DNA from 2 places in the Dehalogenimonas sp. THU2 genome. Region 1 is predicted to be linked to the other one. Evidence: a T-box and tRNA genes for the amino acid it is inferred to sense, from the RefSeq annotation. Region 1 holds a T-box; the other holds one or more tRNA genes.
What was found. A T-box is a leader RNA that pairs with one kind of tRNA and senses whether it is charged. The one in region 1 lies ahead of ileS (isoleucine--tRNA ligase), so its partner is inferred to be a tRNA-Ile.

Region 1 (10,246 bases):
TATGGGGCGGGAGATCGAGAATATCCGCTCCTGTGATGTCGTTATTTTTGCCGGCGGCCGATCGGGTACGCTGGGAGAATTTGCCATCGCTTTCGGCGAGGGCAAGATCATAGGCATCCTCCTGGGCACCGGCGGCATATCGGAACCTCTCTCTGACATCATACGTATGATCGATAAAAACACCGGCGCCATCATGAGCTATGACTCGGACCCGGAGAAACTTCTCACCAAACTTGAAGACCTCTACCGGGAAACGCTGTTGCAGCAGTACGTACGGCTCATGGAAACCCATAACCCCGACAGCACTCCAAGCCCTGACTGAATCTTTTTTTGGTCGATATTCCCTTGGTCGTTGAATCTTCCGGCGTTATAATTGGGCGACGGAGAATAAATTTTGAAACGCATGCGAAAGGTTAAAAATGAACAGTAACTCGCTGGACCAGCTTTCCATCAACACCATCCGTTTTCTCTCCGCCGATATGGTGCAAAAAGCGGTTTCCGGACACCCTGGCGCACCCATGGGCGCCGCTGTCATGGCCTATGTCCTGTGGCAACGCTATTTGAAGCACAATCCCTCTGACCCTGCCTGGTTCGATCGGGACCGGTTCGTTCTCTCAGCCGGTCACGCCTCCGCGCTGCTGTATTCCATGCTGCATCTGACCGGTTATGATTTGCCGATGGATGAGATCAAGCAATTTCGGCAATGGGATTCTAAAACTCCAGGGCATCCCGAACACGGTTTGACCCCGGGGGTGGAGGCCACCACCGGTCCGTTAGGACAGGGCTTCGGTAACGGCGTCGGGATGGCCATCGCCGAGAAATGGCTGGCGGCGCGCTTTAACAGACCGGGCTATGAGATCGTCGATCATTGCACCTACGCCATCGTCTCCGATGGTGATTTAATGGAAGGCGTGACCAGCGAAGCGGCATCGCTGGCCGGTACCCTGAAGTTGGGCAAGCTGATCTACCTCTACGATGACAACCAGGTCACCATCGAGGGCGATACCGCCAACTATTTCAATGAAGACGTGGCAGCGCGTTTCCGCGCTTACGGCTGGCATGTCATCGGCCCCATCGCCGGCATGGACATAGACGCAGTCAAGTCCGCCATGGAGGAAGCTCACCGGGAAACCGGCAAACCCAAACTGATCGTTTGCCGCACCGTCATCGGTTACGGTGCGCCCAACAAGGCAGGCACCGGTTCAGCCCATGGCGAAGCTCTCGGAGAAGCGGAACTGGCCGCGGCAAAGGAACGGCTCGGCTGGTCCTACGCGGAACCGTTCTTTATTCCCTCCGAGGTAAAGGAGAATATGTCTGCATTGGCAGCCGGGAAAGTGCGCCAGGAAGAATGGCAGGCACATTTCGACGCCTACGCCGCGAACTTCCCTGCCCAGGCCGCCCAGTTCCGATCTTTCCTCGAAGGCAACCTGCCTGCAAGCTGGAACGATGGGCTGGAAACCTTTTTCAAAGCGGGAGACAAGCCGCTGGCCACGCGTGAAGCATCGGGTAAGGTTCTTAATCTGATCGGTAAAAAGGTTGAGAACATAATCGGCGGATCGGGTGATCTGACTCCGTCCACCAAGACCTTTCTGGAATTCGATAGTATCTTCAGCCCGGAAAACCATGCCGGCCGCAATCTGCAATTTGGCGTCCGGGAACATGCCATGGGTGCCATCTGCAACGGTCTGGCGCTGCACGGCGGCATCATCCCTTACGCCGCTACCTTCCTTGCCTTTTATGACTATATGCGCCCCTCGGTCCGCCTGGCGGCCATCATGGGACTCAACGTCAACTATGTTTACACTCATGATTCCATCGGCTTGGGCGAGGACGGTCCGACACACCAACCGGTGGAACAACTGCTGGGTTTACGCTCAGTCCCACACCTGGTAACTTTACGCCCCGCCGATGCCACCGAGACCGCCATGGCCTGGGAAATGGCTATCGGGCGTACCGGCGGCCCGACCGTACTGGTCCTCACCCGTCAGAAACTACCGGTTTTCAACCGGACAGAACTGGCTCCCGCCGCTCTCACTCACCGCGGCGGTTACATTCTTTGGCAAGCGGACCTCAAACCGGCCGTAATCATCATCGCCACCGGTTCGGAGGTTCACCTCGTCCTTGAAGCTGCGCAGGCACTCAAGGTAAAAGGAATCTCCGCCCGTGTCGTGTCGTTACCTTCATGGGAGGTCTTCGACGCTCAGCCGGAAGAATATCGCCAGCAGGTGCTGCCGCGTCAGATCTGGAAACGTATCACTGTTGAAGCTGGCCGCACATTGGGTTGGGAGAGGTACGCCGGTGACAGGGGCATCAAGATCGGCATCGACCACTACGGGGCTTCCGCCCCCGGTGATGTGCTGTTCGAAAAATTCGGCTTCACCGTAGAACACATCGTCGATACAGCGGAGAAACTGGCGGCCGAAAGTGAATAGCATCGCTGTGGCCTCTGATCACGGCGGTTTCGCTCTAAAACAGGCGCTGGTGCCTCTGTTGCAAAAAGAAGGCATCAAGATCATCGATCTCGGAGCTCATGAATTTCTACAGGACGATGACTACCCGGATTACGCCGAGCGCGTTGCCCGGGAAGTGAACGGGGGCAAGGTCAAGAGAGGCATACTGATCTGCGGTTCGGGCGCTGGCGCCTGTATGGCCGCCAACAAAGTGCCCGGGATACGCGCCTCGGTTTGTCATGACACCTATTCCGCCCATCAGGCGGTGGAACACGATGACATGAACGTCCTGTGCCTGGGAGCACGGGTTTTGGGGCTATCTCTCGCCCAGGAACTCTGTAAAGCGTTTCTCAACGCTTCTTTCAGAGAAGAACCCCGTTACCGCCGCCGCCTGGATATGTTGAATGAAATCGAACGCAGGGCACTTCTCAACCGATAAAGGTTAACCGCTTTTAATCGCTGGCCTGAATCGAGTGACTAACAGGTTGCTGCATCGACCATGGACTGTAACCTACGGTAGCTTTCCGCCGGGTCCGGTGTACAGAAAACGGCGCTGCCCACACAGATATCGTCCACTCCGCTGGAGACTACTTCCAGCAGATTCGCCTCTTTTATACCACCATCAATACTGATCGATATGTTTGGCAACAGTGCGCGGATTTGGCTGATCTTTTGCAATACTTCCGGTATGAATTTCGCGCCATAGAAACCGGGATTCACCGACATCAAGAGAACGTTGTCGAGCAGAGGCAGAAACTCTGCAACCGTCGCTACTGAGGTTTCGGGGTTAATCGCCATCCCGACGTCCAGCCCCAGCTTTCTGGCGGACTCGATGACGCATCGGGGTTCGGGCGCAGCCTCAAAATGGAAGATGACACGGCTAGCGCCTGCGAACTTGAAGTCGCTGAACCAGGTTTCAGGATCCTTCACCATCAGATGAACTTCCCAGGCGAACGGCAGCTCAGCCGCCTTGGCCGCCTGCCACCCGATGCTCTTCGACGGCACGAATCCCCCGTCCATGATATCCACCTGCGCCCAGGTGACCGCTTCCCTGATCTGATCGGCCATCTTTTTCAACGCCGTGACGTCATCGGTCAGGATTGCCGGTACCACGCGTACTTTTCTCAATATCTCATCCTTGAATATTAAATAATCGGAAATCGGAAAACCCGAGCGCTGATCGGTTAACGGTTTTCGCTACCGCGGACCAAAAGCATCGGTAACTCAGTGGCCGCACTCACTGTAGCGGCAACGCTGCCGTAAACCCAGCGGTCCAGTCCGGAACGCCGGTGAGTGGCCATGGCGATCACATCTACGTGTTCTTCTTCCGATACCTTGAGGATGCTTTCGGCGACGCTTCCAAATACCACCTGGGTCTTTACCTTCAATCCGGCCTGCCGGAAATCTTGAGCTTGCCGATCGAGGTAGCCTGAAGCTTGTTCCCTTACCTCTTTCATCAACACCAAAGCGTATTCTTCCCAACTGGGCTTGGCAGCAGGCGGGCGATCCGAGGGTATCTCAGGGAAACCGTTAACCGATAAGAGCAATACTTCCAATCCGGCCGCTTTGGCTAGCTTAATAACATGGGGCACCGCACCTTCCGAAATTATTGACCCGTCCAATGGCAGGAGTATCCTGGACAGCCTGGGTTTTGCAGCATCTGGTTTGACCAGTAGCAGAGAACTATTATCGGTAACTAGATTCTGAAGTACCTTTTCTTCCCGGGATAGGTCGGAGTAGCCCTGCCGGCAGACGATTACCAGTTCCACACCTTCCCTCGCCGTATAGTTTTTAATTCGGTCGGCGAGATCACCGGGTTCGGTATGACAGATAACGGATTGCAGGCCCTCAGCAGTTAATGCTTTAGCCTGGACATCGAGATATGCGCTGTTCAACCGGCAAAGCCTTAGTTCATCTTCAGGACATACGCTGAAAAGAACAATATTGGTATTTTTGCCTGCCAGCGCCTTCGCTAGCGGCAAAGCCTGCTCTGCCGATTCTGAACCATCCAGCGGGACCAGGATTTTTCGGTATTCCATTATCAGACCTTCAACTTTATACTATCCCAGATTATACCTGAATTGGATTCAACGACCAAGACTTAATTGACAGTCACCGGAGTGCTCTTTAGAATGGTTAAGGAGTCTATCAACAATCTTATCAAGGAGCCTCATGAACGACGAAATTGCCGAGTTGCTGGAAGCAGCCATGTTCAAAGAGGTTGCTTCCGCTGCTTTATATCGTAAATCTGCCGGTATGACCGATGATCCGGCTGCGGCCACTCTCTTACGGGAACTGGCCGGCACCGAGGAAAAGCACCTTGATTCGCTAAAGAACCTGCCACTGGAAGCCTTCATAGATTCACTCGAAACCAAATCACGCCTGGCGGATCTCCTGGTCTCCGCCCATTTGAAAGCCCCTGACGAACTTGCCGGCGCCGACCTGACCGATACCGTGCTTTTCGCTATAAAACGCGAGGCCGAGTCCGTCTCTTTTTATTCGGACCTGATGGGAGTGTTCAGCACAGAGACCGCCAAATCGCTCTGCCGGTTTCTGGCGCACCAGGAAATGGGACACAAGCTACGGCTCGAACTTCTCTATGATAACATCGTTCATATCGATGACTAGCCTGAGGCATCATCAACGAATTATTAACTCATTTAATAGGAGACGAAATGGCTGAAGAACTGGGAAAAGTGGAACGACCGGAAGCGGCAACATTCACAGGCAAACGCAAATTATATGTCGTACCCCTCTTATACCGCTGGCCTGAAGCGCCCAAAGAATATAATGTCTTATTTGAACGTTACTGGCAAGAAATCAAAGGCCAGCTTCGACATCTGGAAGAGCGAATCGGTGCGGTGAACCATGTTTATCACGAGGGCATCGATGCTACCGGTGAGGCCGCTCTGAAAAGCCTGGAACAATTCAACACACCCAGTTTTGATATCACCCAGGACAGACTGCAGTCCGGCGCTTCTTTAACATATATCGAGGACCGTGAATTGATGGCTGAGAGCCTTGATTGGGAGCGCTTCTCTATGCTTGGATTCACTTCTCCCAAAGTGGCCAGGATAGCCACCGAAAGTCTGATGGACGTCATGAAACGCCGCTACGATTTCATCATCAACAGGATCGCCGAAACGCTCCAACCGGACCAGGCCGGCGTCCTTTTTATTCGGGAAGGTCACCCGATCCAGTTCCCCAAAGAAATCGAAGTCTTCAGTGTTTTTCCGCCGTCTCTTAACGAGATACACCGTTACCTTCGCGATATGACCCATCCTACCGGCCGGCCGGAGGAAGAGGAACCGGTTGAGACAGCACCGGAAGAGACCGAAAGCGCAAGCGAAGAAGCTTCACCTCCCGCTCACTAGGCCGGGAAGTGAAGCTCACAACCGGATCGCTTTACGCCAGGATTGCCTTCGGCATCAAGGGTTCGCCTTGCTTACCCCGAGATTGATCGGATGACCTTCAAGCTTGAAGATTTCAGCCGTCACTGTTTCATCAACGGGGACGCCTTTTACCAGTTCCCGCGATAAAGTTTCTCGCTTGATGTAGTCCGACCACTCGCCCATGACTCTTTCGGCCTGTTCATCGCCGTCGAAGTAGGTGACGATATTGTCGGCGATCTCGTAGTTGGCGTTTCTGCGCAAACCCTGTATACGGTGAGTTATCTCCCTGACCAGGCCTTCGTCGGCCAGTTCAGGAGTGATATTTTTATCAACGGCTACGGTCAAAGCGCCTTCGGTCACTTGGGCCGAATCATCCGGCAACGCCTCAGCATCGGCGACGAAGTTGAGCCGTTTGACGTTTAGTTCTTCGATCACTGAATCGGCGATTATTTCGAGCCTGGCTTGTTCCCCGGCGTTAAGTCCGGCAACAATCGCCCTCGCCAGGGGCTGACGGACCTTGATACTCGCCTGTGCCCGGGCGGCCCGGCCGATGCTGGACACCTTCATCGCCAACCGCATTGCCGTCGATAGGTCGGCATCGATACGGGTAATGTCAGCCAACGGGAAATCAGAAAGATGTACACTATCCGGCGCCTGGGCATTGATCGATACGACCAGGTTCTGGTATATCTCCTCGGCCAGGAAAGGCATGAACGGAGCCAGTAATTTAGACATCGTAACCAGGCATTCATAAAGAGCGTTATAAGCCGACAGTTTATCCGCGTCGCTCTCGGATTTCCAGAAACGCCTCCGCGATCGCCTGACATACCAGTTGGACAGGTAATCCACAAAAGCCTCTATGGCGCGCGCCGCGGCCACCGGATCATATGCGTCCAGATCGGTGGTGACCTCCTCGACGAGTTGATTCAACTCGGACAAAATCCAGCGGTCGAGTTCCGAGGCCACCTCGCAGGTTTCAGTTTTTGGCTGATAGTTGTCGATATTAGCGTAGAGAATGAAAAAGGAATAAGTGTTCCACAGAGTGGACATGAAGGAGCGTGTTACCTCGCTCACCAGTTTCTCCGAGAAGCGTCTGGCGTTGCCCGCTGGTGAAGCGGTGAACAAGTACCAGCGTACCGCGTCAGCCCCATATTTCCCGATGACAGTTTCGGGCAACACCACATTGCCCTTGGACTTGCTCATCTTCTCGCCTTTTTCATCGAGAATATGCCCCAGGCAGATGACATTATCGTAGCTCGGCCGGTCAAAGAGGAGTGTCGAAAGAGCGTGCAAGCTATAGAACCAGCCTCTCGTCTGATCCACCGCCTCGCAAATATAGTCCGCGGGGAAACGCCCATCCTTGAAGATATCCAGGCTGTCCGGCTCAAATGGATAGTGGTGCTGGGCAACCGGCATAGCGCCGGAATCGAACCAGCAGTCTATAACATCACTGACGCGCTTCATCTCTCCGTGGCACTGCGGGCATTCATACGTCATGTCATCGACATAAGGCCGATGCAGGTCGAGTGGTTCGTTAAGCCCGGAAAACCCCGTCTTTGCCTGGAGTTCGGTTAACCCTCCGATACATTCGGTTGTCTGGCATCTCTGGCATCGCCATACCGGCACCGGCGTTCCCCAGTAACGCTCGCGTGAGAACGCCCAATCGACATTATTTTGCAACCAGTCGCCGAAACGGCCTTTTTTTATATGTTCCGGGTACCAGTTGATACGTTCGTTGCCTTCGATCAATGCATCTCGGCAGGCGGTGGTGCGGATATACCAGCTCTGTTTGGCAAAATACAGCAGCGGCGTACTGCAACGCCAGCAAAACGGGTATGTGTGATGTATCTTTTCACTTTTGAAAAGCATATTACGTTGTTTTAAGTCCTGGGTGATGAGGGGATCGGCAGTTTTGACAAACTTTCCCGCGCCGGGATAGGTGCCGGTTATCTTCCCCTGGAGATCGACATGGTGAATAAAATACAGCCCGTGCTTCTTTCCGGATTCATAGTCCACCTCGCCATAGGCCGGCGCCGTGTGAACGATACCGGTACCGTCATCCATGGAGACATAATCGGCGGCGATGACCGGGTAAGTGAGCTCGGTCGCTTCGACGGCAACGAGTTCGCCTTTGTCGAGGCGACTCACTGCCATGCTGTTCGCGAACGGATCGAACAGCGGCCGGTATTTCAAACCCACCAGGCGGCTGCCGGCAACTCTGCCGGCTTCATGAGCAGTATGTAAGGCGTTCGCCTCCAGCAAGGCCGCGGCAAGGACCAGGTATTCGTCTCCCAGGTCCAGGACCGCGTATTCGGCGCTGTCACAGACCGCAAGGGCCGTATTGGCGGGCAATGTCCACGGCGTGGTCGTCCAGGCGAGTAAGGACAACGGCTTGTCCATAAAAGCCTTCAGGGGCCCGGTAAAGGATTCCGGCAGAATCTGAAATTTCACATAGACCGAGGGGTCTTCGGTATGTTCCTCATAACCTAATGCCACTTCATGCGATGAAAGTGAAGTTCCGCAACGCGGGCAGTGCGGGGTGACTTTATGACCCTGGTAGATTAATCCCTTGTCCCAGAGTTGTTTGACCACCCACCAGCCGCTTTCGATATAGCTGTTATTCATGGTGATGTAGGCGTTATCCAGATCCACCCAGTACCCGATGCGTTCGGTTAGGGCGTTCCAGTCCCGGACATATTTGAACACGGACTCGCGGCATTTTTGATTGAACTCGGCGATGCCGTATCTCTCGATATCGGTCTTGCTCTTGAAACCGAGTTCCTTTTCTACCTCAAGTTCTACCGGGAGGCCATGGGTGTCCCATCCGCCGATGCGGGGCGCGTAAAAACCCTTCATCACTTTATAGCGAGGAATGACATCCTTGAAGACCCGCGACAGAACATGGTGGATACCCGGTTTGCCGTTAGCCGTCGGCGGCCCTTCGTACAAGGTAAAGCGTTTGCCGTCTTTGCGGTTTTCAATGCTGCGTTTGAAAACGTTCTTCTGCGACCAAAGCTTCAACGTCTTTTCTTCGAGTTCCCCGAAGTTAACACGGCTGTTGACTGGTTGAAACATATAAAACCTCTTTAAAATAATAAATCCCGCCCCACTAGGGACGGGATAAAGACCCGCGGTACCACCCTGTTTCCTCTATCATGATTTGATAGAAGCTCTTTTTCAGGCACTGACATGCCCTGCCGCGATAACGGTCGGCAACCGTCGGTGATTACTCTCTTCATCCCGAAGATTTCATCCGGAAGCTCGGGAGTGATTTTCAGAAGGCTGTTTTCCGTCCGCTCTCACTGTACCGGACTCGCTGGGGACCTTCGCCTGCCTACTCTTCTCCGTCGTTGCTGTTAACTAAAAGAATAACATAGGTGTTGAGCACAGAGCAAGGCCTGTAAACGTACCAACGTATAATAAACAGAGCCGCCCTTTTTGGGGAACGGCTCTGCCAAACAGCCATAAATGACGCTACTCTTGCGCCAGCATCTCCGCGAGGTTGACCAGGGTCGCCACCGGCACACCGCTTCCGCCCTTGGTCAGGTGTCCTTTATCCTTATCACCCCAGGCGGTGCCCGCGATATCCAGGTGAACCCATGGCGTGTCGCCGATAAATTCGGAAAGGAAAAGCCCCGCGGTTATGGTGCCGGCCGGGCGGCCACCGACGTTTTTGATATCGGCATAGTCGCTCTTGTACTGATCTCTGTATTCATCATAGGCCGGCAACTGCCAGATCCTTTCCCCTGCCGAAGTGCCCGCTTTGATGACTTTATCCATCAGAGGTTGATTATTGGTTATGGCAGCAGTGGTGATATTACCCAGGGCGATGACACAGGCCCCGGTCAGTGTCGCCATGTCGACGATCACCTTTGGTTTTTCCTTATTGATGTAGCCTAAAGCATCCGCCAGAATAAGTCGGCCTTCTGCGTCGGTGGAAATTACTTCGACCGTCTTACCGGTAAACATCTTCAGTACGTCCCCCGGTTTGAAAGCGGCGCCGTCGGGCATATTTTCCGTTGCCGGCACGGCGGCGATCACATTGATATCCAGTTTCAGTTTACCGATTGCTCCCATCGCGGCGATGGTCGCCGCGCCACCGCTCATATCGAATTTCATTTCTTCCATCTTCTCGGAAGGCTTAATGGAAACGCCGCCGCTGTCGAAGGTCAGACCTTTGCCGACGAGCGCCAGATCCCAGCCCTCGCCCTCCCGGCCTTTATACCTCATCATGATCAATTTCGGCGGATTGATATCTTTCGAAGCTTGAGAAACCCCCAGCAACCCGCCCATACCCAGCTTTTCCATGTCCCGGCGTTCGAGTATCTCAATCTTGAGGCCGGATTCCCGAGCCACCTGGTGAGCGGCATCGGCCAGGTCTTCTGGAGTCATATGGTTAGAAGG
Region 2 (10,246 bases), on a different contig from region 1:
GAGTTTGTCCTCGACTAAAACTTCAGCTTTCGTAAGAGCTTTCAGAAGGCTGCTTTTACCGCTGTTCGTATATCCAACAAGTGCTATGACCGGAATACCTTCGCGCTTGCGCCGGTCGCGGTAAAGATGACGTTGCCTGCTGACATCGGCCAGTTTTTCCTTTAACGCAACTATCTTCCTTTGCAAAAGCCGGCGATCGGTCTCCAGTTGCGATTCACCAGGACCTCGAGTGCCGATGCCTCCGCCTAATCTTTCCAAATGACTCCATTGCCCGGCTAATCTCGGTAGGATATATTGGTGTTGTGCCAACTCTACCTGTAATTTTCCTTCGCGAGTTTGGGCATGACGAGCGAAGATATCCAGGATAAGCGCCACGCGGTCAAGAATTTTAACTTTAAGAGCATCTTCCAAAGTCTTTTGCTGTAATGGAGTCAATTCATCATCAAAGACGGCTGTATCAAAACCACAATCGTCTTTGAGAGCGATCAATTCTTCCAGTTTACCCTTGCCGATGTAAGACGTTTTCTGAGGATGCGCCATGCGCTGTTGTAAACATCCGACCACGACACCACCGGCTGTCTTAACCAGTTGTTCCAGCTCATCCAGGGAATCCAGCGTAGACCAACCAGTGTTTTTTCGGACATTCTCCATGTCGACAGCTACTAATATGACCCGTTCAGGTTTCTTTGCGATTTCGATTAAAGATCTGGTGATTTTGGCGCTCCTGCAATTAATCTCTTCATTATAGCGATCTGAACTATTAAGCAAAAACTATATATTATGTATTTTCATTTTCCAATTTTCAGCGACTGTGCGGCTACTAGAGAATACTCTTAGACACCTATCAATTCGTATTGTAAAATATTACCAAGGTTTAGAAATTTTTTGGGCCTTTATGGTTTTGGAGAATACATGACAGCTTTGCACGGATTATTGCCGTTATTACAACAGGACTCGATATACCGGGAATGGTTAACGAATTTCAAATCTAGTGCCCCATTAAGTCGCATCTCAATTATCGAAGCGGCCCGACCATACTTTTTGAGTTGTCTATTCAATGAGTTAAAGCGCCCCGTCCTGGTCATCACATCCAAAGCAGAAAAGGCTAAAGATCTTTCAGAACAATTAACGTTATGGTTAAATGAGGAGCAGGTACTGCCCTACCCGCAACCGGAGCTTTTGCCGTATCAAAGAGCCGCAGTTGATCGAATCACTGAACTGGAAACTATCCGTGCATTAGCAACCATCGCGGGATGGCCGGTAAAACGCCCGGTGATAACGGTCATCGCCGTAGACGCTCTACTTCAAAAGCTACCGGTATCTAAAAGTTTCAATGACAATTGGGTCTCTATCACTACCGGTGCAGAACTACCGATGTTTGACCTAACGTCAACCCTGGAGGATCTTGGATACCGTTCCGAACACCTTGTTCAGAACCCAGGGACTTACTCCCGCCGCGGAGGTATAGTCGACATTTTTCCACCGACTGAAAATACCCCGTTACGATTGGAATATTTCGGCGATATTATCGAAAGTCTCCGCACCTTTGACCCCGTCTCTCAACGATCTCTGAAAACGCGGGAACACGTAGCCATCGGACCGGCTACATTATTGCCTGTTTGCGCGCAATTGCCCACCTTAGATCTTTCGGGCACCAACGACGTATTGCGTGCGGAACTTGTTGAAGAACTAGCGAAAATGCGACTTGGCGCTCGTCCGGAAATGGCTTCTTTTTGGGCGCCTTACGTTAACGAGGGCACTCTCCTTGACTATCTGCCCGAAAATACACTTATCCTCATCGACGAACCTGACGCTGTTGATCGGGAGGCCAAGTATTACCTTGAGGAGGCTGAGTGTCTCCGGATTGAAAAGACTATTGCTACTGACTTGCCGGCGAGTTATCCCGTTCCATACTTCGATTGGACGACACTCAGTGATCGGATCTCCCCGTTCCAGAGCATCAAACTATCTTCATGGGGTTCCGGAGTTGGTGATGCGGTCGAACTTCCGTTGACATCGGTTGCCAGCTACGCCGGTCGGTTACCCGTCTTATTAAATAAAATTAAAGAATTGAAGAATCAAGGAAAACGGCTCATCATCGCCAGTTATCAATCGGAGCGTTTGAGTGAACTATTATCTGAGGAGGGCACAAGTTTCTCGCTATCGGCTATTATCGATGCCCCGCCCGAAGAAGGGACAATCACGCTAGTTCATAGCCTTTTAGGTTCAGGTTGGGTACTAGGCGGTGAAACGCATTTATACACCGATCGCGAAATATTCGGATTCGTTAAAGAGCGTCGTCAATCTCGCCGGCGTTCCGCTCCCCATCGCCTGGCACTTCCAGAGCTTAAGCCCGGTGATTATGTAGTCCATATTGACCATGGCGTAGCGCGTTTTGCTGATACGGTGACAATGCAGGTCGGCGGCGCATCGAGGGAATACCTTTTACTAGAATACGCCGCAGACGACCGTCTCTATGTACCCACCGACCAGATTGATCGAATCAGCCGATACATAGGCGGCGAAGATGAAGCACCCATTCTAAACCGCATGGGTACTCAGGAATGGGCTCGTTACAAAGAACGTGCTAAAGAGGCGGCTGAAGAAACCGCATCGGAACTCATAGAACTCTATGCTGCCCGTCAGATCGTACCCGGTTACGCATTTTCTCACGACACATTATGGCAAAGGGAACTGGAAGGCTCATTTCCATACGTAGAGACCCCGGACCAAGCTCAAGCACTCATCGATGTCAAAGAGGATATGGAAAAACACCAACCCATGGATCGTCTGATTCTGGGCGATGTCGGCTATGGTAAAACTGAGGTAGCTCTGCGGGCAGCGTTCAAAGCTGTTATGGATGGAAAACAAGTAGCGGTGTTGGTGCCAACCACGGTGCTGGCGCAACAGCACTTCTCAACTTTCCGTAATCGTCTGGCTGCTTTTCCGGTAAAACTAGAAGTGTTGAGCCGTTTCCGTACCGAAAAAGAACAAAAGGTCATCCTATCATCGATCCAAGAAGGCAGCATCGACATTATCATCGGTACCCATCGATTGATACAACCTGATGTGAAGTTCAAAAAGTTGGGACTTCTAATTGTCGATGAGGAACAACGTTTCGGTGTCATGCACAAGGAGTTCATCAAACGCATCCGACAGGAAGTAGACGTACTTACCCTCTCCGCAACACCTATCCCCCGCACTTTGCACCTATCGTTGGTCGGTGTACGGGACATGAGCGTCATCGAAACACCCCCTGGGGAGCGTCTTCCGATAAAAACCTTCGTCGCTGCGTATGACGATCACCTGGTACGGGAGGCTATACTCAGGGAGCGCGAGCGGGGCGGCCAGGTTTTCTTTGTCCATAACCGTGTCCAAAGTATCTATTACATAGCCCAACGGCTCCAAAAACTCGTACCTGAGGCCAGTTTTATCATCGGTCACGGTCAGATGCCGGAGGGTGAACTTGAGGCGGCGATGACGCGTTTTGCCGCCGGTGAGGTGGATGTTTTAGTTTGCACCACCATTATCGAAAGTGGACTGGATGTACCTAATGCAAACACTCTAATCGTGAATCAAGCCGATCGTTTCGGTCTGACGCAGTTGTACCAATTACGCGGTCGCGTAGGCCGTGGGGCTAATTTGGCTTATGCCTCTTTTCTCTATGAGAAAGGCAAACGACTCACCGGTGATGCCGAGAAAAGGTTGCGCACGATCTTCGAAGCGGCGGAACTCGGAGCTGGCTATAGCATCGCCATGAAAGACCTTGAGATCAGAGGCGCCGGTACACTTCTTGGCACCAGGCAAAGCGGCCACATCAGCGCGGTGGGTTTTACCCTTTATACCCAACTACTTACTGAGGCTGTGATTGATCTTAAGGCTAAGAAATCAGGTCAAGAAGCAGCTATTCTGAAATCCAGCAAAATTCCACCCCCCACCATCGAGTTGCCACTAACCGCCTTCATCCCGGACGCCTATGTCGCCTCTCAAGCACGAAGGTTGGATCTGTATCAGCGATTAGCCCGCATTCAAGAAACTGAGGAACTTTTGGATTTTGAAAAAGAATTAATCGACCGATTTGGTTCATTACCCACAGAAGTTCAAAATCTCTTTTATATCATCCGCCTGCGTATGATGGGGCGAAAGGCGAGTATTAAGGCTATCGGCTTAGAGAATGGTCTCATAGCTTTGAGTTTTTTATCGGGAATTCACCCTGATATCAGGAAGATTTCACCTTTAAAGGAAGGTGTAAGGGTTTCGGCAAATAAAATATGGTTCGATTATCTACTACTTGGTAGCCGGTGGCGGGAAGTATTGGAGGAAACGATATGGTGGTTGGGAAGATTATAGATATCTGAGAAAACCTTAATCCGTCTTCTTCAAACAAAAAAGAGGGGGATAATCCCCCTTTTAGTTATTTAACCCTGGTGGTGGGCTCGGCAGGTTTCGAACCTGCGACCAAGCGGTTATGAGCCGCCCGCTCTAACCACTGAGCTACGAGCCCGGCGGCGTTATCGGAGAGTTAGAGGTATTGTTCATCCTCTGGTATATTATCTTCTTCTTCTAATACTTCTTTCTTCTTACGCTCAAACCGGCTTTCTTTCTTTTCTCCGGTAGGTTTTATCACCGCCGGATAATCGAATACCGGCTTGTCTTCTTCCCATGCTTCTGTTGTTGGATTCCACTTTAATCTATCTTGCCGAGCTTGTCTTTCGGCTTCCATCTTATTAAGCTCTTTTTGTGCCAAGTAGCGCTCTTTCTCCTGGGGATCAACACTTGTGGATTTAAGCGCCCAATTAGCGTAATCTTTTTCCGCAGTCTCTTTCATTCGCTGTTCGTCTTGTTCTTTTTCTTTCTTAACCACCTCTTCTTTTGCCCATTCTACCCACGCCTCAGGACCTTTTCCACACGCTTCTTGACGTTCTTCCCGCCAACGAGCAAGTGGATCTGGATCTTTTAATTTTTTGTCTTCAGCCTTGCGGGAAATTTCCCACATTTTTTCTGCATGTTTGTCTTGAGATTGTAGATAACTTCCAGCAGGTGTTGCCGTCACATGCGAAAAGGCAGAAATAATACGATCACATTCAACATTGCATGTTGGACAATGCGTAATGGCATCACTTTCACTGAAGGACCGGCGCAATTCAAACGTCTTTCTACACTCAGGACAAATATACTCATAAATAGGCATCTTACAAAAAACCCCCACTGATAGAAATCAACGTTAAAATTGTATCACTATTACAGGGTTTACGGCAACAGCGGGCGGAGCGATGAAGCTGAAGGTTTGACTTACACGATACACTTCTCCCTCACCCACCATATATAGGAGGATGTTACTCAGAAAAGCCCGGGTTGATATCACCCGATTTTCAGTCATTTTGTCGACGACGATATCGGAAAATATTCCAGTTAACCCGCCGGCTCGTCGGCACTGAAATCGTTGATCTTTATCTCAAAGGCCCCGCCACATAACCTTATTAACGACCTGCACATTTCGTTTTCACGTTTGATGGAGGTCGTCCGTGCTTTTGCTATGGATAGCTTCATCGCCTATAATTACTCCGTAATATCTTAAGAAAGAATGCCATGACATCACGACTGGACAACATTACTAGAGAGCGCCTGGAAAAACTTAGTCGTCTCAAGGAACAAGGTATTGATGCTTACCCCAATACTTTTCACCGCAGCCATTCTAATATCGAAGCGGTAAAACTTCTCGAAGAATCGGAGGTAGCCGGAACAGGCCTTCCGGAGGTAACTGTTGCAGGGAGACTTATATCTCGTCGTGATATGGGTAAAATAAGTTTCCTCGATATCCGCGATGGTGGTGGAAAAATCCAGTTCTTCTGCGGCAAGACCAACCTCGATGAACCCAGTTTGGGGATACTTGAGGCGCTGGATATTGGCGATTTTATTGGTGCGACTGGTGGACTAATGCGGACCCGTGCGGGTGAGCCTTCAGTCAACGTACGACAACTTCATATGCTGACAAAATCACTTCAACCACTGCCAGAAAAGTGGCATGGGCTCCAGGATACCGAAATAAGACATCGACAGCGATACATCGATCTCATTGCCAACCCGGAAGTGAAGGATACTTTCCGTACTCGATCCCGTATTATTTCCGGTATCCGCCGTTATCTCGATACGCATGACTTTCTGGAAGTTGAAACGCCGGTGCTTCAATCTCTCGCGTGCGGTGCAGCCGCACGGCCTTTTATCACTCATCACAATGCTCTGCAGCAGGATATGTATTTGCGCATTGCGTTGGAACTCCACTTAAAACGACTCATCGTCGGTGGATTTGATGGCGTGTATGAGATCGGGCGTATCTTTCGCAACGAAGGTATCTCTCACAAACATAACCCGGAATTTACGATGTTGGAGTGTTATAAAGCGTATGCCGATTACCGTGATATCATGGTTCTTGTTGAAGAGATGGTATCCGGCATCGTCAATGAACTTACGGGGACTTTCAAAGTCACACACGGTGATCGAACGCTCGATTTCACGCCGCCATGGCCACGTATAGATTTCCGCAGTATCCTTTTTGAAAAATCAGGTATCGATTTCTTGGCATACGCCGATATCGATTCGTTACGACAAAAAATGAGGATGATTGGAATGGACATTGACCCCAAGAAAGACAAGGGTAAACTCCTCGACGAACTCTTATCAACCTATGTCGAACCGAGCTTTGATCAGCCTTGTTTTTTGGTCGACTACCCAATTGAAATGTCTCCTTTAGCTAAAATGCGTCCTGATGAACCACGCATCGTCGAACGTTTTGAAGCCTTTGCCGGCGGCATGGAGATCGCTAATGCTTTTTCAGAACTCAATGATCCGATGGAACAAGAACGCAGGTTTGCCACGCAGTTGAAAAACACCAACTGCGCTCCACAGGTTGATGACACCGAGACTATTGACGAAGATTTCCTCACTGCCTTGGAATATGGTATGCCGCCGACCGGCGGTCTTGGCGTCGGCATTGATCGTCTTATCATGCTACTGACAGGTAATCATTCGATCCGTGAGGTCATTCTCTTCCCGACACTCAAGGAGAAGGAGTAATCGATGATTGACTTAAGACTTATCCGTGACAACCCTGATCTGGTTCACCGTGCCATGGCCAGTCGCCAGTCCCAGGCACCGATCGATGATATTTTAGAGACTGACCGTTTACGCCGCGACATCACCCAGGATTTAGATGAGCTTCGGCGCCAGCGTAAAGAACAAGCTAAAACTCGTCAGTCTGACCCTGAAGCCGGCCGGGCTCTACGAGATCAGATCAACACGGCCGAAGATACACTAAGAACACTGGATGAACAACTACAGGACTATTTGCTTCAGGTACCCAATATCCCGCAAGAGAGCACGCCTCTTGGTACTAGTGAAGAAGACAACATTATTCTCAGGTACTGCGGCGAGCTCAAGTCATTCGATTTTCAGGTTAAACCTCACTGGGAATTGGGTGAAAAACTGGGCATGATTGATTTCGAACGCGGAGTTCGCCTGTCCGGTACCCGGTTCTATGTCCTTAAAGAAAACGGCGCCCGGTTACAGCGCTCGCTCATCTCTCTTTTCCTGGATCTTCATACCCGTAAGCACGGGTATAAGGAGATGTATCTTCCGTTCATGGTAAAAAAAGAGTGCCTCTACGCCTCGGGCAACCTACCTAAATTTGCTGACAATCTCTACCGCGATGCCGTTGATGACCTGTGGCTGGTGCCTACCGCCGAAGTACCACTGACCAATCTACATCGTGACGAGATTCTTACGAACGACCAGTTACCCATTGACTATTGTGCGTACACCGCTTGTTTCCGCCGTGAAAAAATGAGCGCCGGTAAAGACACCCGAGGTATCAAGCGCGGCCACCAATTCGACAAAGTGGAACTATACAAATTTACCGAACCAGAAAAATCCAACGAAGAATTGGAGAAACTGCTGGACGATGCGGAGGATGTGGCGCGGGTTCTTGGTCTCCCCTACCGGATTAAGCAACTATGCACCGCTGACATCGGTTTTGCCTCATCCAAGAGCTATGACATCGAGATCTGGGCACCTGGTATCGCTGAATGGCTGGAAGTGAGTTCATGTTCGAACTGCCTGGATTTTCAGGCCCGTCGTGCTAATATCCGCTACCGCCGGTCTTCAGACGGTAAAGTCGACTACGTTCATACCCTTAACGGCTCCGGCCTGGCGTTGCCTCGGGTGCTCATCGCTGTTCTTGAGAATTACCAACAGGCCGATGGTTCTGTGATAGTACCTGACGCATTGCGTCAATACATGGGAGTAGATATTATTGAGGCGCGTTGAGCGCAACACTCCTGTATCATTTAACTTTTCCCGCGTTCGCGTTGATTTCGTTAGTCACCCGTGCTTATCATGCGATATAATTAGGTCATGATTACGAATCTTGATTCCTTCAAAAACGATATCAAATCCAGTATTCAAGCCCAATCGGAAGTTTTGAGGCACCTTGCGCTCAAGATACACGCTTCACCGGAACTCGGCTTTAAAGAGAAGAAAGCTGCTGAATGGCTTATTGATTACTTGAAGCAAAATGGGTTCGCCGTCGAACGGGGTATCGCGGATCTGGAGACAGCTTTTCGGGCGACTTATGGCACCGGTAAACCCGTTATAGCCTTGGTGGGAGAATATGACGCTCTCCCTGAAGTAGGCCATGCCTGCGGCCACAACCTCATAGGCACAGCCAGCGCCGGTGCAGCCGTAGCATCAAAGCAAATTATCGACAATTTTGGTGGCCAAATACAGTTTATAGGTACCCCTGCTGAGGAACTCTTCGGTGGTAAAATCGTCATGGTCCAGAATGGTGTTTTCAACGGATTAGATGCCGCATTGATGGTACACCCGGAATCGGGAGTGAGCACCGCTACCACCACCGCTTTGTCGTGTGTCACACTTTATGTAGAGTACTTCGGTAAGGAATCCCATGCCGCTTCTGATCCGGCAGAAGGCATCAATGCCCTCGACGCTATGGTAATCGCCTATTCCTCAGTAGCCTCCCTGCGGCAGCATATCAGGTCTTCAGCACGCGTCCACGGTGTCATCACCGACGGTGGTAAAGCTGCTAACGTTGTGCCCGGTCATTCCGCAGGGAATTTCCTGGTGAGAGCGACAGATCTGAATTACTTGGAAGAACTCAAGGAGCGGGTGCTTAATTGCTTTCGCGCCGGAGCACAGGCGACTGGAGCCAAGCTGGAATACCGCTGGGACTCAATGGCTTACCATCCTCTCAAAAATAACATGACTCTTGCGGAACTCTACACAGCCAATGTTGCGTCCTTAGGTCTGCAAATCCAAATCGAAGATAAAAGTCAGTCTTTCGGTAGCACCGACATGGGTAATGTCAGCCAAGTGACACCCAGCCTCCACGGGTTCATCGCCATCGCCCCTAAAGATGTTTTCGGGCATACAAAGGAGTTTGCCGCCGCTGCGGCCTCAGAAGCAGGACTTCAGGGTATGCTGAATGCCGCAGTGGCGCTCGGGATGACCGTTGCAGATCTTATAGTCGATAAAGATAAACTTCCGCTGGTTAAAGCTGAGTTCTTGAATAGCCCCTAATGATCAGACCCGTGGTCAATAACATCCGGTTCGAGGAATATTTCCACGTTTTCGTAACCTGTAAGGTCATTTCACGGATTGGACATTACAAGTAAATATGAATTTAGTTTGTGGAGTCGATGTCGGATCTGTCGGCACTAAAACTGTGGTGCTTTCAGCCGATTCACATGTCTTAGCCTCGGTTTATCTACCTACCGGCGGTGACCCGTTGCAGGCAGTCCGGCGGGTGCTGGCGGAGTTAACACAAGGTGTCACAGGTCATATCACCGGTATAGCCGTCACAGGAAGCGCGAGGGAACTGGTCGGCAAAACCATAGGCGCCGATATTATTAAGAACGAAATTACCTGTCAATCAATGGCGGCGGCGTATTTTTTGCCCGGCGTAAAAACCGTTATTGAGATCGGTGGACAGGACTCCAAGCTTATCATTCTGCAAGACGGGCTGGTCCGGGATTTCGCGATGAACACTGTCTGCGCCGCCGGTACCGGGTCTTTCTTGGAACACCAGTCCCGAAGACTAGGGCTGAAAATCTCCGACTTCGCTGCCCGGTCACTGGAAAGCCGCATACCTGTAAAAGTTACCGGACGATGTACCGTTTTCGCTGAGTCCGACATGATCCACTACCAGCAGACCGGCGCTTCTCTCGACGATATC

Region 2: it has a tRNA-Ile gene. The T-box ahead of ileS (isoleucine--tRNA ligase) is inferred to sense a tRNA for this amino acid. The anticodon was not compared.

What each region holds. Positions count from the first base shown of each region.
Region 1 covers NZ_JBDLLU010000007.1:42,358-52,603, reverse strand. Annotated here, with positions in the region: gene ABFB09_RS05080 (hypothetical protein) at 1-322, shown strand, start outside; gene tkt (transketolase) at 420-2,432, shown strand; gene rpiB (ribose 5-phosphate isomerase B) at 2,425-2,889, shown strand; gene ABFB09_RS05065 (ribulose-phosphate 3-epimerase) at 2,928-3,578, opposite strand; gene ABFB09_RS05060 (universal stress protein) at 3,635-4,489, opposite strand; gene ABFB09_RS05055 (ferritin family protein) at 4,623-5,078, shown strand; gene ABFB09_RS05050 (hypothetical protein) at 5,126-5,824, shown strand; gene ileS (isoleucine--tRNA ligase) at 5,879-8,917, opposite strand; T-box leader at 8,951-9,202, opposite strand; gene ABFB09_RS05040 (leucyl aminopeptidase) at 9,317-10,246, opposite strand, start outside.
Region 2 covers NZ_JBDLLU010000006.1:672-10,917, forward strand. Annotated here, with positions in the region: gene hflX (GTPase HflX) at 1-768, opposite strand, end outside; gene mfd (transcription-repair coupling factor) at 913-4,350, shown strand; tRNA gene ABFB09_RS04305 (tRNA-Ile) at 4,429-4,504, opposite strand; gene ABFB09_RS04310 (zinc ribbon domain-containing protein) at 4,523-5,191, opposite strand; gene lysS (lysine--tRNA ligase) at 5,590-7,074, shown strand; gene serS (serine--tRNA ligase) at 7,078-8,322, shown strand; gene ABFB09_RS04325 (M20 family metallopeptidase) at 8,410-9,591, shown strand; gene ABFB09_RS04330 (acyl-CoA dehydratase activase) at 9,689-10,246, shown strand, end outside.